Regions from separate parts of the Enterococcus sp. R12 genome, predicted to be linked through region 1. Evidence: a T-box and tRNA genes for the amino acid it is inferred to sense, from the RefSeq annotation. Region 1 holds a T-box; the other holds one or more tRNA genes.

What was found. A T-box is a leader RNA that pairs with one kind of tRNA and senses whether it is charged. The one in region 1 lies ahead of argS (arginine--tRNA ligase), so its partner is inferred to be a tRNA-Arg.
Region 2: it encodes a tRNA-Arg, which carries the amino acid that the T-box ahead of argS (arginine--tRNA ligase) is inferred to sense. The anticodon was not compared.

Annotation. Positions count from the first base shown of each region.
Region 1 is NZ_CM176874.1:2,397,476-2,403,072, reverse strand. Features, by position in the region: gene tsaD (tRNA (adenosine(37)-N6)-threonylcarbamoyltransferase complex transferase subunit TsaD) at 1-538, shown strand, start outside; gene argF (ornithine carbamoyltransferase) at 675-1,688, shown strand; T-box leader at 1,767-1,960, shown strand; gene argS (arginine--tRNA ligase) at 2,089-3,780, shown strand; gene ACTW1R_RS11025 (arginine repressor) at 3,863-4,333, opposite strand; gene rpsB (30S ribosomal protein S2) at 4,636-5,424, shown strand; gene tsf (translation elongation factor Ts) at 5,535-5,597, shown strand, end outside.
Region 2 is NZ_CM176874.1:2,696,553-2,702,149, forward strand. Features, by position in the region: gene gap (type I glyceraldehyde-3-phosphate dehydrogenase) at 1-13, opposite strand, end outside; gene ACTW1R_RS12515 (sugar-binding transcriptional regulator) at 54-1,091, opposite strand; gene rpoN (RNA polymerase factor sigma-54) at 1,335-2,654, opposite strand; tRNA gene ACTW1R_RS12525 (tRNA-Arg) at 2,706-2,777, shown strand; gene rpoE (DNA-directed RNA polymerase subunit delta) at 2,943-3,551, opposite strand; gene ACTW1R_RS12535 (YwiB family protein) at 3,636-4,073, opposite strand; gene ACTW1R_RS12540 (lipoate--protein ligase family protein) at 4,297-5,118, shown strand; gene ACTW1R_RS12545 (HD domain-containing protein) at 5,102-5,597, shown strand, end outside.

The DNA.
Region 1 (5,597 bases):
TGCCGCTGGTGAAGCCTATGACAAAGTCGGTCGTGTTCTAGGTTTGCCTTATCCTAGTGGGAAAGAAATTGATCGCCTGGCGCATCTAGGCAGTGATACGTATCACTTTCCTCGAGCAATGATACAAGAAGATAATTTTGATTTTAGTTTCAGCGGCTTAAAGAGTTCCTTTATCAATTTTGTGCATAATGCACAGCAAAGAGAGGAAGCTTTGTCAGTAGAAAATCTAGCAGCTAGTTTCCAAGCCAGCGTTGTCGAAGTCTTGGTTCACAAAACGTTGCGGGCGTGCCAAGCTTATCCTGTAAACCAGCTGATCGTTGCTGGGGGAGTCGCGGCGAATCAAGGCTTGCGTGACGCTTTACAAAAAGCGATGCAGGAATTGCCGGAAGTGGAATTGTTGATTCCACCGTTGCGTCTTTGCGGAGATAATGCGGCCATGATTGGAGCTTATGCCCATGTTGCGTTGAAAAAGCAACGCTTAGCAGATCTTTCATTGAATGCTGATCCAAGTGTCAGCTTTGCCCATACGATTTCTTAAGATGATTGCACCTAAGATCCGTTCTTAGGTGTTTTTTTTGGTTTCTTTATGAGCAAATAGAAGATTTTGTTGTATTTTATTTCATAATTTGATATTATCGTGTATAATTATTAGTTAATTGAAGGGCGGGTATGCAATGACATCGGTTTTTAAAGGACGCAGTTTTTTAGCAGAAAAGGATTTTACAAAAGAAGAACTACAATATTTGATTGATTTTTCCCAGCACTTGAAAGGGATGAAGGCCAACAATCAACCACATCGTTATTTAGATGGCAAAAACATTGCACTTTTGTTTGAAAAGAATTCGACACGGACGCGAGCAGCCTTTACGGTTGCAGCGGTGGATCTGGGGGCACATCCGGAATTTTTAGGGGCCAATGATATTCAGTTGGGGTCTAAAGAATCTGTTGAAGATACCGCCAAAGTATTCGGCCGCATGTTCGACGGGATCGAGTTTCGCGGCTTTAGTCAACAGGTTGTCGAAGATCTGGCCAACTATTCAGGTGTACCTGTTTGGAATGGCTTAACGGATGAATGGCATCCAACGCAAATGATTGCTGACTTTTTAACCATTCAAGAAAACTTTGGTGAGCTGACTGGCTTGACCATCGCATACTGTGGGGATGGTCGCAACAATGTCGCTAATTCTTTATTAGTGACCAGTGCGATTTTAGGGGTCAATATTCATGTCGTCACCCCGAAGGCCTTGCAGCCAGAAGCAACCATCATCGCACAGGCACAAGCCTATGCCAAGCAATCGGGCGCAAAGATTTTGGTGACTGATGATGTGGATCAAGGTGTTCTAGGCGCTGATGTCGTGTATACCGATGTTTGGGTATCAATGGGTGAAGAAGAAAAATTCCAAGAGCGGATCGAACAGCTGCTGCCGTATCAAGTCAACCAATCGTTGATGAAAAAAACACAAAACGATCAAGTGATTTTTATGCATTGTTTGCCAGCATTTCATGATGATCAGACCACGTATGGCAAAAAAGCAGCGCAGGCGTATGGAATTTCTGAGATGGAAGTCACTGATGAGGTCTTTCGCAGTAAGTATGCCCGTCAATTCGATCAAGCCGAAAATCGTTTGCACTCAATCAAAGCGATCATGGCAGTGACTGCTGGAGATCTATTTATTCCTAAAGTATAAAATAATTTTTTTGAAAATGCCAAAATCTCGCTAGCCAAACAAACATTTCTTTGCTATACTTTCTGGGAAGTAAATAACCTTGATTTGATGAAACAAGAGAAGTAGCGATTCGAGTATCAGTTAGCGAGTTCGGGGTGGTGGAAGCCGAATTGATCAGATTGTGAAACGCACTTGTGAGAATTTGCCAAGCAAACGGAATTCTGCCGTTATCAGAAAAAAGTAGGTCCGAAAAGGACAATCAGAGTGGTACCGCGGGAAATCTCGTCTCTAGTGCATGTTATGCGCTAGAGGCTTTTTTTGTTTTTATCAATCATTTCTTGCGTTAAAAACATACAGCTGTTTGCTTGCTTCAAACAACTTTTCATCAAAACATGGGCTCAGTCATTATAGGAGGGATACTATGAATAACAAAGAAATCGTCGCACAAGCCATCCATCAAGTAGTAAAAGAAGATCTATCGATCGAACAAGTTCAGCAATTACTGGAAAATCCAAAGTCAGCCGACCATGGGGATGTGGCATTCCCAGCCTTCTCGCTAGCAAAAGTCTATCGGAAAGCGCCGCAGCAAATTGCCGCAGACTTAGCCGAAAAAATCGATCAAGCGTCTTTTGAAAAAATTGAAGTGGTCGGTCCATATTTAAACTTCTTTATGGATAAAAAAGCAATCTCTGCCCACGTCTTAGAGATGGTTCTCAAAGAAAAAAATCATTTTGGCGATCAAACCATCGGCAATCAGCAAGCAGTACCCATCGATATGTCTTCACCAAATATTGCCAAACCCATCTCAATGGGGCATTTGCGTTCCACTGTGATCGGTAACTCAATCGGCTTTATTTTAGAAAAAATCGGTTACCAGCCAATTCGCATCAACCATTTAGGCGACTGGGGCACACAATTTGGGAAATTGATCGTGGCCTATAAAAAATGGGGGTCAGAAGAAGCGGTCAAAGCGGAACCAATCAACGAACTGTTGCGTTTGTATGTTGATTTTCACGAAGCTGCCGAGACAGATAAACAATTAGAAGATGATGCGAGAGCTTGGTTCAAGAAACTAGAAGATGGTGACCAAGAAGCAATGGATTTATGGCAATGGTTCCGTGATGAATCATTAAAAGAATTCAATAAAATCTATGATATGTTGGAAGTTTCCTTTGATTCATTGAATGGCGAAGCTTTCTATAATGATAAAATGACAGAAGTCGTGGAATTATTAGAGGAAAAACACTTGCTGAAAGAAGACCAAGGGGCAGAAATCGTTGATTTGGCTGCGTATGACTTAAATCCAGCCTTGATCCGCAAATCCGATGGTGCGACTCTTTACATCACCCGGGACATGGCCGCAGCGCTGTACCGCAAACGGACCTACAATTTTGCCAAATCATTGTACGTGGTAGGAAATGAGCAAAGTTATCACTTCAAGCAATTAAAAGCTGTTTTGAAGGAAATGGGCTTTGAGTGGGCAGATGATATGACCCACGTACCATTTGGATTGATCACCAAAGATGGGAAAAAATTATCTACGAGAAAAGGGAAGATCGTTCTTTTAGAAGAAGTATTGAATGAAGCGATCGATTCAGCGAAAGAACAAATCACTGAAAAGAACCCAACCCTTGAAAACAAAGAAGAAGTTGCAAAACAAGTCGGTGTCGGGGCAGTCGTTTTCCACGACTTGAAAAATGACCGTTTGAATAATTTCGACTTTACGCTAGAAGAAGTTGTCCGTTTTGAAGGAGAGACCGGACCCTATGTGCAATATTCTCATGCCCGTGCCATGAGCATTCTTGAAAAAGCCGACTTTGATCCTGCTGCTGTCAGCAGTTTGTCATTGGCAGATACTGAGAGCTGGGAAGTCATCAAATTGATTCAGCGCTACCCAGAAACCGTGCTGCAAGCAGCAGAAAAATATGAACCATCCGTCATTGCTAAACATGCCATCAAATTGGCACAGGCCTTTAATAAGTATTACGCCAATGTGAAAATCTTGGCTGAAGATGCGGAAAAAGACGCACGTCTGGCTCTAGTTTATGCAGTAACGACCTTATTAAAAGAAGATTTACGGTTGCTTGGTTTACATGCACCCGACAAAATGTAACAAAAAAAGCTGTATCCTTGTTTCGACAAGGACACAGCTTTTTTGTAGTAAAAATACAGATAGGTCACATTTGTTCGGTGTCTTATAAGACCGCGTGGTTTCTGATAAATTGATAAAAAGTTTCGGCATCTTCGTCGCTGCGGGAAATCACCGCTACTGTATCAAAGCCCGCCAACGAGCAAACTTTTTCTGGCATAGTCACTTCATCGATCGCTGCCGAAAGCAAAGGCGCATTGTCCGCAACGGTATGGATCAACGTCATAAATTGCACACGATCTACTTTAGTGACAACGTCTTCGATCATCTGTATCAACCGCTGCTCTTCTTCTTTTTCATCTTCTGACGATTGCATTCCTTGAAAAATGACAAACTTTGTCTGACCTGTTTCATCGGGCACTTTCACGATTTTCAAATCACGAATATCGCGAGAGATGGTCGCTTGCGTGGCGGAGACGCCTTGGGCTTCCAATTGCTGCAATAATTCTTCTTGCGTGCGTACAGTATGTTCAGTAATGATTTGTCTAATAAGTAAATGGCGATCAGCTTTTCGCATAGGTAAACTCCTTTAAGCATGATTGATTAAGTCAGCCTTATCATAGCAGATAAAGCCGAAAAAACCTAGATATAATAAGAAAAGAATTAGAACGTTAAAAAAAATCTGGACCACGAATCGTAGTTTTTCATTTGAATCAGTTGCATTTCTTTTTTAGCTACTGTATACTGTTTAAGGCGTGAGTTTTTCACGTCAATCCCACATCTTGTTCCATCTGCGAAGCGGTGCTGATCGATTCAGTTCTTCAAGGAGTAAAAGAGCAAGAGAGGAAAACAAAAAAACCAAATTGGAGGAAACACAACATGGCAGTAATCTCAATGAAACAATTACTAGAAGCCGGCGTACACTTTGGTCACCAAACTCGTCGCTGGAACCCAAAAATGAAGAAATATATCTTCACAGAAAGAAACGGCATCTACATCATTGATTTGCAAAAAACAGTGAAATTAGTAGACGCAGCTTACGACTACATGAAAAATGTTGCTGAAGAAGGCGGCGTTGCATTGTTCGTAGGTACTAAAAAACAAGCACAAGAAGCAATCAAAGAAGAAGCAATCCGTTCAGGTCAATACTATGTTAACCATCGTTGGTTAGGTGGAACTTTGACAAACTGGGAAACAATCCAAAAACGTGTTGCTCGTTTGAAACAAATCAACAAAATGGAAGAAGATGGCACATTTGCTGTTCTTCCTAAAAAAGAAGTCGTTGGCTTGAACAAAGAGCGCGAACGTCTTGAAAAATTCTTAGGCGGTATCGCTGATATGCCAAGAATTCCAGATGTAATGTACGTTGTTGACCCACGTAAAGAACGTATCGCGATCCAAGAAGCACGCAAATTAAATATCCCGATCGTAGCTATGGTCGATACAAACTGTGATCCAGACGAAATCGATGTTGTTATCCCATCAAATGATGACGCTATTCGTGCCGTTAAATTGATCACTGCGAAAATGGCAGATGCTTTCATCGAAGGTAACCAAGGCGAAGACCAAGTAGCAGAAGAAGATTTTGCTGCTGAATCAACAGAAAACGCAACTTCAATCGAAGAAATCGTTGATGTTGTCGAAGGCGACAACGCATCAGCTGAATAATAAATGATGGAGCTGTTTCAAAGGCTAGGCGCCAAGCCTCACTCTCCTTTGAAACAGCTTTTTTTAAAGACAAGCAATCTTGTTTAAAAACATTTAGGAGGAAACAAAAAATGGCAGAAGTAACAGCTAAATTAGTAAAAGAATTACGCGATATGACTGGTGTAGGAATGATG
Region 2 (5,597 bases), 300 kb from region 1:
CTTTAACTGTCATTTAAGATTTCCTCCTTATGAAAATCATAAAAATATTTATTTTAAAGGGTTGCCCCTTTTAAAATCTCATTTGCGCAAGCTTCATCGGTGATGAGCCAGGTTTGTTTTGGTGCATTTTTCATGTATGCATTGACCGCTTTGGCTTTTGATTGTCCGCCAGCGACCGCAAAAATGATTGGGACTTTTTGCAAATCTTTTAATTGAAGTCCGATGCGAGGAACTTTGTAGACGACCTCGCCAGCTTCGTTAAAGAAATACCCAAAGGATTCTGCAACTGCATTTTTTTGTTTTAACATCAGAATTTCTTGTTCTGACATTTTTCGTCGAGCCGCCATATGCAACGCCCGTCCAATACTATGAATAACACAATTCGCTTGACTTATCAAGTTTAAGACATCAACGATGGCGGGTTCTTTCAAGAGAAACTCGTAGGTGTTCATGCTTAATTGTTCTGGTACAAACAAGGAGCGATAATCGCCGTTTGTCTGCATCGCCATTACTGAGCTGACTGAGTTTGCTTGCACGTTGACTGATTCTCCGATACCGCCACGGGCTGGAACAAACAAGTTATGACGTTTGGCGGTTTCCAAATTGCCCAATTCCTCGGCAACTTTCGCCATTGTCGTCCCTCCCATCACTGCGATGGTGTTTTTGCCTTCTGGCAATAAGAGATCCAACGATTCATTCAGCAACTGGCCAAATTCAGCAATCACTTTCGGTTGTCGATCACCATCGCCGCTCGCAATCAAACAACGTCCGATGCCAAAGGTCTCTGATAATCGTTTTTCGATTTGGTGCATTCCGAACAGCTGATCCATCAGTGCACCGATCTTCGTGTACACTTCTTCTCCATAGGCGGTCAATTGCATGCCGCTTTTTGAAGAGTCGATCAGTTTTAGCTTTTTAAGGATATCTGTTTCCGTCCTCAACACGCGTTCCGTCATTGATAAACTTTCCGAAAGTGTCCGGCGGCCAACGGGCTGCATCCAATAAATATTTCTTAAGATACGGTAACGTTCCTGGAGTACAGCGAGAATATCCGGGGTGATTGCCTCAATCAATTTTAATTCATCGAGCATTTTATATCCTCCCGTTGGACAATTTTCGTCCTACAATGACTTAAAATGACCCATCGATTGCAAAAAAAATTTAAATCTGTTTCCTACACCAATAATAGTAGCACTTATCGCCTTGATACGCAACTATTTCAGTCACAAAATCTTGCTTTTCATAAAATCGTCATAAATTGAAAATGAGGAAAGGATCGATAAAAAAAGGAAAGGCTTTGCTGCCTTTCCTACTCGTTAATAGTATGTTTTGCTTTACTCGAATCGTTTCCGCTTGGAAGAACCAGGGATATTCATGGCTTCACGATACTTTGCCACCGTTCGTCTGGAAATATCGATGCCCTGGGCTTTGAGGGCATCTGTCAACTTCTGATCTGACAATGGTTTATTTTTGTTTTCTTCATCGATCAGTGCTTTTAGCTGCTGTTTGATCGATGCCGTCGTCAAGTCATCACCGCTTTCTTGTGTCGAAACTTTCTGTCCAAAAAATAGTTTTAATTCAAACACCCCAAAGGAGGTTTCCAAGTATTTCCCGTTGACCGCTCGGCTGACCGTTGATTCATGAATCCCTAATTCTTCGGCAACTTCTCTTAAAACCAATGGCTTTAATGGGCGATCTGGTTGAGTGAAAAACTCCTTTTGCCGTGCAACGATCTGCACCCCGACACGATAGATGGTATCCCCTCGTTGCAGCAAGGTCTTTTTCAGCCACTCGAACTCTTGGGCTTTATTGTCTAAATAACTTAATACCTCTGGATCACCGCTTTGCTTCAATTGATCAAAATATTGCTGCTGAAAGCGAACCTCTGGCAAGGCGCGTTTGTTTGATTTCACGATCGGCTGTCCTTTTTCAACCGTCACCCGCAGGTCAGGAACGATGTAAAGCCCATCGGTTGACCCAAACGCAGCCCCTGGTGTGGGGGTCAATGTTTGAACATAATCAAAGACCTTTTGGATCTCAGTTAATGGAATCTGCAGCGCTTTGCTGATTTTGTCCCACTTGCGCTCTGCCATTTCCGTAAAAAATTCTTCTAAAATGAGATAGGCCATTGGCGGCGCATAGTCATCTCTTTCCGTTTGCAGCATCAAACACTCTCTTAGATCACGAGCACCGACGCCTGCTGGATCTAGCTGCTGGATCAAGGTCAAGGCATCGAGCATTTGGATTGGGGTCCCACCAACAAGCTTTCCAGCTTCTTCCAAGTCAATCGTCAAAAAGCCGTTTAAATCAATGTACTCGACTAAAAATAAAACGATCGTCCGCAAGAAGGTATCTCGGTAGTTTAAATGCACTTGATCGATGAGGTATTCGAATAAAGACGTATGCTGGTCAGGGATCTGGCTTAAATAATCCATCAATTGTTCTGATGAGCCATTGCTTTTGCTTGGTGTGATGGGCGAATCATATTCCCCCAGATCAATCAATGGATTTTCTAATGCTTGGTTATCTATGAAGGACAATAATTCGTCTGCAGAAAATTGCAACACTTGGATCGATTGCTGTAATTTCTGCGTCATAGCAAGCTTTTGCGTCTGTTTTTGTTGTTGTGAAAATTGCTGTTGAAATTTCATCATTCTACCTCTTGTTTTTTTCACTGAAATTGGTTAAACTAATATTTGTGCTTCGCGCCTTTAGTGTAGTGGATATCACGTAAGATTCCGGTTCTTGAGACGGGGGTTCGATTCCCTCAAGGCGCGTTTTTTCTTTTCGTTACAAGTATACTCGATTCAAATCAATAATTCAAAAGCACTTAGGGACCGCTGATGCGGTTCCTTTTTTTATTTGTATCTATGTAAGAAGACGAACTCGTCCTTCAACGATTAAAAGCTGCTTGCAGCCATAAGGCGAAAAAAAGAAGAGGATTACTCCTCTTCTTCCTCTTCATCCGCAAAATCATCTTCATCATCGTCATCGATAATGGTTAGATCTTCCTCAATGCTGTCAGGTAATTCTTCTTCATCATCGGTGCTATTGTCGGCGCCGATTTCTTGCAAGTCTGAATTGTATGCCGAGATTTCTTCATCCTCGTCATCATCATCATCAAAGAGATCATCTTCTTCGTCATCTGACAAATCAGTATCCTCAGGATCATCATCGTTATAATCGATTGCGTCTTCATCATCGTTGATAAAGGCATTGACTTTTTTACGTTTGCGACGACGTGGTGTATCTTCATCCTCGTCTTCGATGCCATGGTTGACTTCTTCATCGATCGAATCAATGGCGTACCATGAACGTAAGCCCCAACGATTGTCGCCTAAAGAAATAAAACTACCGTCGATATTCAAGTCTGTATAAAACTGCGCCAATGAATCACGAATCTCGCTGTCTGAAGTTTCAAGATAGTTTTGAATTTGGTTGACCAAATCAGAAAAATCCATCACGTCACCGCGCTGCTCTAAAATCGCATGGGCAACTTCAATCATCGACAATTCGTTTTTATTTACACCTTCAAATACATTAATTTCCAAACGGGACACGTCCTTTCACAGTCTACTCCTAATCATACAAAATTACGCCTCAAATTGCAATTTTTTCTTTCAATTCCCCTTTGATCAAGCGGTAAATTCTAAAGATAGTTTGTATTCGCCGACTTTGTCAGCAGCCATGAACAAGTCATAATCAATATCGATCTTTCCCGAGTATGGACGGTCTTTCAAGCTAACGTGCAGGTGATTGGTGAAGGTGTGGAACATCATCAAACCATACGGGGTTTGGTAGCTCGTCTCTAACCGTTCCTTATAAGAAAATTTCAAACGCATGCGCATTTCCCCTGAGCGAATCAATTGAATCAATCCGTCTGGCATGATTTTCATCGTGACGGGAACGTCGGTACCGTCTGGCTGGATCTCTTTGTAACGGATATATAAGGTATCACCGATCTTGACTGCTTGTCCTTGCAGATCAAACAGAAAGTTCTCTGTTTCCCCTGCTTGACGTACATTGGTTGTTAAATGAATTGAGATTGGGATTCCTTTTGATAATTCTTGCATGTACGTGTGCCTCCTTTGAAGATTTCAGTTTTATTCTTGCTTTTTTTCATTCGTTTGTCAATCATTTCAGTTGATTCTCCTTGGTCTATTTCTTCATTGAAAATAAAAAAGCGAAAACAAAAGCAAGTTTTCATTCTTTTCTCCAAGTAATTTTCCAAGAATCGTATATAATAAGGATAACAGGTATTTTTAAAGGAGTTTAACCGATTTGACTATCTATATAATGGATCAAACTTTACCACGTATCCACAATCCTTATGAGCCGTTTGCTTTTACCGATGTTGCCACCGAAGCTGCTGGCAAACTGGAACAAGTTTATTGTCATTTTTGGCAGTTGTCCGATACGATGATTTTAGGAATGAAAGATACCCGGCTGCCTTTTTTGATAGATGGTCTGCAGGTTTTGAAAGAAGCTGGCTATGCCTCGATCATCCGCAACTCAGGCGGGCTTGGGGTCATCAATGATGCCGGTATTTTGAATGTCTCCCTCATTTTCCCTAAACATTTGGCTGCCACTACGGATGCAGCCTATGAAATGATGGCGACATTGCTACAAGCAGCCTTTCCTGAGCGGACAATTTTGGCTTATGAAATTGCTGACTCGTACTGCCCAGGCACCTATGACCTGAGTATTGACGGAAAAAAAATTGCTGGCACAGCACAACGACGGATCAAAGACGGCGTGGCTGTCATGATGTATCTGAGCATCAATGGCGACCAACCAGCCCGCGGCTCTCTCGTTCGTCGTTTTTACCAAGCAGGTTTAAAAGAGCGCTTTGGTACGGATGGCTATCCAGCCGTCAATCCTGCGAGCATGACCACTTTAGAAGCGGCTCTCGGCCGTAAGTTTACCACACAAGAGGTGATTGACCGCTTGCAAAAAGCCCTGCTTTTCTTGATCACAGACCAATCCCTATATCCGCTTGAGTCACTGGATCAATGGCTTTCAGAAAATGACCTTAGCCAACAAATGCAGCAACGCTTAGCTGGCATGGAAAAGCGAAATCACCCAATAAAGGAGTTTAGCGATGAGCCTACCATATAAATATCAAACCTTAGCGATAGAAAAAGTGTTTCGTGACCCTGTTCATAACTATGTCCATGTGCAGCACCAAGTGATTTTAGACTTGATCAATTCCAAAGAAGTGCAGCGTTTGCGACGAATCAAACAACTAGGGACTGCTTCTTTCACCTTTCACGGAGCAGAACACAGCCGCTTTTCTCACTCCTTGGGGGTTTATGAAATCAGCCGCCGCATTTGCGATATTTTCCAACGCAATTATTCGATTGAAAAAGTTGGACCGAACGGCTGGGATGATAAGGAGCGTTTAGTGACCTTGTGTGCAGCATTGCTTCATGATGTGGGCCATGGACCATACTCCCACACCTTTGAGCATATTTTCCATACAGACCATGAAGCCATCACAGTGGCGATCATCACTTCTCCTGAAACGGAAGTTCATCAGATATTGAACCGAGTGGAAGCTGGATTTCCTGAGAAAGTGGCAAGTGTTATCACTAAAA